DNA from 2 places in the Embleya sp. NPDC056575 genome. Region 2 is predicted to be linked to the other one. Evidence: riboswitches for the same ligand, from Rfam matches in the RefSeq annotation. Region 2 holds a riboswitch; the other holds the start of a gene.
What was found. A riboswitch is a leader RNA that binds a small molecule or an ion and turns the genes downstream of it on or off. The one in region 2 is predicted to bind cyclic di-AMP.

Region 1 (2,193 bases), on a different contig from region 2:
GTTCGACCTGGGCGCCGGACGTATGGCCGAGGTGTTCCGGGTGGTGGACACCCGCTAGCGGCGGCGGGATCGGCGGCTCAGGTCCACATCACGGCGATGGCGATGTTCGCCACGGTCAGCAGGCCGATCGCGCCGAGGACGCGCGCGGACACCCGCTCCGCGGCGCGGTTGCCCCACACCAGCAGCAGGATGACCAACAGGATGCCGAGCTTGGTACCGATCTTGGCGGTGTCCACGTCCCGGTCCAGTCCGGACCGCACCACGCCCACCAGGGCCAGGCCGGTGACGAGCATGGTCAGCGCGCCGTGCGTCATCGCGGGCACGATCCGCACGTCGCCGGTGCGCAGCGCGGACATCTGGGTGAGGAAGCCGCCGAGCAGGGCCGCGATGCCCACGATGTGCAGCACCAGCAGGATCTGCCGCAGAACGTCCACGTCGTACAACCCCTCGTCGATCGTCGCCCGGCGGGTACCCGGCCGCGGCGTTCTCGGCGCCCACGCCGGACCCCCGGCCGCCGTCCGGCAGCCTAGCCGGCGGCGATCCACGCCTCACCATCGGTCGAATGCCATTAAAGATCGCCAAAACGGATCAAGATCGACTTTAGGGAATCCGGGTGCATCTCCCGTGATACGCGGAGATGGAAACGGCGACATTGGTAAAGTTTTGGCAATGTGAAGGCCAATGGTGATGGTCCTGACACGCGTGTGACTAGTGTTCTGCGGCAGGCGATCGGCTCGAGGTCGGCCACCCGGTCGACACGATCGCCTCCGCCGAATTCGGTGACGGGTTTCGGTGACGGTGGGCAACCACGGTCGCCGCGACACGAAGCCGGAACCGGGGACCCTCGCAGTCCCTTGGGGTGAATCGGTGCTCCGGCACCGTAGGGCGCCTTCTTCCGCCCGAACCCGTCAGCTAACCCGGTAGGCGGCCGAGGAAGGAGACCCGCCACCAGTGGCGTCCCAACGTCGACCCGGGCAACACCGCAAGCCCAAGCCGCGCACCGCCGTGCGTACCGCCGCGACCGTCGTTACGGCCGCCGCGACGATGACCGGCGTGATGACCTTCGCCGGCACCGCGAGCGCGGACCCCGCGCAGTCGTTCCAGCAGACCAAGGACCGCGTCAACCAGCTGCACAGCGACGTGATCAAGGCCACCGACGCCGCCAACGGCGTCGAGGAGCAGATCGAGAAGCAGCAGGACACCGCGAACCAGACCCAGGCCCGGATCACCGAGGAACAGACCGCGCTGAACGCCCTGCGCGACCAGATCGGTGTCCTGGCGGCCAACCAGTACCGCAGCGGCGGCCTCCCGCCGTCCCTCTCGCTCGCGCTCAGCGGCGACCCCGAGGGCTACCTGCAGAAGTCGCAGATGATGTCCCAGCTCGACGGCCAGCAGGCCGCCAAGCTGAAGCAGATCGCGGCGCAGGCCCGAGTTCTCCAGCAGGACCGCACCGAGGCCTCCTCGCAGCTCGCGGAACTGGAGAAGCTGCGCACCGACCTGAACAAGAACAAGACCGACATCCAGGCCAAGCTCGCCGAGGCGCAGCGGCTGCTGAACACGCTCACCGAGCAGCAGAAGAAGGAAGTCCTCGACTCGGACGAGCACGCGAACGACACGCGTGCCAACGACCGCAGTTCGCGGGACAAGCAGGACACCACGCCGACGACCAACGTGCCGGCCTCCGGTCGGGCCGCGGCGGCGATCGCGTTCGCGCGGTCCCAGATCGGCAAGCCGTACGTCTCCGGCGCCGAGGGCCCCGGCTCCTACGACTGCTCGGGCCTGACCCAGGCGTCCTGGAAGGCCGCGGGCGTGCGCCTGACCCGGACGACCTGGACCCAGGTCAACGACGGTCCCCGCGTCTCCAAGGGCTCGCTCCAGCCCGGCGACCTGGTGTTCTTCTACTCGGACAACCGGCACGTGGGCCTGTACATCGGCAACGGCAAGATCATCCACGCCCCGCGTCCCGGCAAGACCGTGACCGAGGCGCCGGTCGACTCGATGCCGTTCTACGCGGCCATCCGACCCGGCTAGGCCCGGCCGGACCCCGTCACACGTACGAAGGCGCCCTCCCGTCGCGGGAGGGCGCCTTCGCGCGTGTCGCCGGTCGCCCGGCTCAGACCAGTCGCCGGTCCGTCGCCCAGCGGGTCAGCTCGTGCCGGTTGGACAACTGCAACTTGCGCAGCACGGCGGAGA
Region 2 (2,193 bases):
GAGGAGACCGGGATGGGCTACGACCTGGAGGTGGAGATGATCCGGCTGGCGGCGGAGCGCGGTCTGCTCACGGCGCCGTACGTCTTCGACCCCGAGCAGGCCCGCGCGATGGCGGCGGCCGGCGCCGACGTGCTGGTCCCGCACCTGGGGCTGACCACCAAGGGCAGCATCGGCGCGACCACCGCGGTCACCCTCGATCAGGCGGTGGAGCGGGTGCAGGAGATGCGCGACGCGGCCGCGGAGGTCAACCCCGACGTGCTGGTGCTGTGCCACGGCGGGCCGATCGCCGAACCCGAGGACGCGGCGTACGTCCTGGCCCACACCACCGGCGTGGTCGGCTTCTTCGGCGCCTCCAGCATGGAGCGCCTGCCGACCGAGGTGGCCATCACCGAGCAGGCGCGGGCGTTCAAGAGCATCACTCCGAGTGGGGGCGTCGCCACGGCGGGCGACACTCCGGCCCATCCGTAACCCACGCCCCCGGCAGCCAACGCGTGGCGCAAGCGCACGTCCGTCCGTCCGACCATCACGAGCGTGAGGACCCGGCATGTACAAGTTGACCGTGCTCTACGGCCACCCCGACGACCCGGCGGCGTTCGACGCCTATTACTGGGACAAGCACGTCCCACTGGCGCGCACCATGCCGGGACTGACCGGCTGGACCATCGGCAAGTGCGAGCCGGATCCGTCCGGCGCGGAGCCGCCCTATTACCTGGTGGTCGCGCTGTACGCGCCCTCGCGCGCGGAACTCGAGGCGGTGCTGGATTCGCCCGAGGGGCGGGCCACGGTGGCCGATGTGCCCAATTTCGCGACCGGCGGCGCGACGTTCCTCTGGGACGAGGAATGGGTAGTGGTTCCGGTAGAGCTGCCCGCGACGGAATAGCCCGTCGCTGACGCACGCGTGACCACGCGGCCGCGCACCGCGTACGCCGGACCGTGACCTGCAAGGACGGCGACAAATCGGGCAAATAGGTGTTATTCCTCCCTATGGGGGACGTCACAAACCGCCCGAAATGTTTGCCAACCCGGCGAACCGGTGCGTAGCTTCGTGGTTGTTCGCACAAGCGAACTCCCCGGGCGGTACGCCGAATCCTGCCGCCGCCCGAGGGAAGCAGTCGATATCGACTGGCGGCAGGAGCGGGGGAACCAAGTGAGCCGACATCGGCACTGCCGATGCCTGGGGTGAAGCCATGCCTGTGACAGGCGAGGCCGGGCCAATCGTCCGAACCCGACAGCTAACTTCGTAGGCGCCCGACGAGGTAATCAATGACCTTCCGTGCCATCACCGCTCCGGTTCGTTCGCTCTCTCGTGGCCGTCGCGCCGGCATCGCCGTCGCCGCCGGTGCGGGTCTCGTCCTTCCCCTCGTGGGCATGGCGGGCAGCGCGAACGCCGCGACTTCGTCCACCTGGGACTCGGTCGCCCAGTGCGAGAGCACCGGCAACTGGAGCATCAACACGGGCAACGGCTTCTCCGGCGGTCTGCAGTTCACCCCGAGCACCTGGAACGCGTTCGGCGGCAGCCAGTACGCGGCCAGCGCCGCGCAGGCTTCCAAGGCGCAGCAGATCGCCGTCGCCGAGCGGGTCCTGGCGAGCCAGGGCCCGGGCGCCTGGCCGGTCTGCTCCGTGAAGGCCGGTCTGGGCAAGGGCGGCAACCCCAACGCCACGGCCGAGTCCTCGACCACCGGCAAGACCAAGTCCTCGGTCGAGCCGAAGGCCGCGCCGGCGTCCGAGGCCAAGCCCGCGACCGGCAACGCGCCGAAGCTCAACGTGCAGCCCAAGCAGGACGTCGCCAAGCAGGACGCGCCGAAGTCGGCCGCGACCGAGCGGGCGTCGGGCTCCGGCACCTACACCGTCAAGTCCGGTGACACGCTGTCCGCGATCGCGGCCAAGCTCGGTGTCAAGGGCGGCTACAAGGCCCTGCACACGGCCAACGCCGGTGTCATCGGCGACAACCCGAACGTGATCGCCGTGGGCACCAAGCTCGCCGTCTGATCCACCCTCACCACGTGGGCCCCGCCGAACACTTCGGCGGGGCCCACGTGCATGTGGTCATGCTCGGGTGGGCTGTTGGGCGGACTGGGCCGGCAACGTGACGGCGGGGTCGGTGGGTTCGGCGGGAGCCTTGCCGCCCGCGCGGCCGGTGTGGTTGAGCAGCAGGTTGAGCACGACCGCGATGATCGACCCTGCCGAGATGCC

Region 1: another riboswitch for cyclic di-AMP. It lies ahead of ACFRCG_RS34830 (NlpC/P60 family protein); the one in region 2 lies ahead of ACFRCG_RS14435 (transglycosylase family protein).

Annotation. Positions count from the first base shown of each region.
Region 1 covers NZ_JBHTVA010000056.1:68,203-70,395, reverse strand. The annotation lists gene ACFRCG_RS34840 (PIG-L deacetylase family protein) at 1-58, shown strand, start outside; gene ACFRCG_RS34835 (hypothetical protein) at 78-434, opposite strand; cyclic di-AMP (ydaO/yuaA leader) riboswitch at 804-942, shown strand; gene ACFRCG_RS34830 (NlpC/P60 family protein) at 952-2,031, shown strand; gene ACFRCG_RS34825 (LuxR C-terminal-related transcriptional regulator) at 2,114-2,193, opposite strand, start outside.
Region 2 covers NZ_JBHTVA010000015.1:92,252-94,444, reverse strand. The annotation lists gene ACFRCG_RS14445 (phosphoenolpyruvate hydrolase family protein) at 1-468, shown strand, start outside; gene ACFRCG_RS14440 (EthD family reductase) at 545-880, shown strand; cyclic di-AMP (ydaO/yuaA leader) riboswitch at 1,076-1,263, shown strand; gene ACFRCG_RS14435 (transglycosylase family protein) at 1,264-1,989, shown strand; gene ACFRCG_RS14430 (nucleobase:cation symporter-2 family protein) at 2,047-2,193, opposite strand, start outside.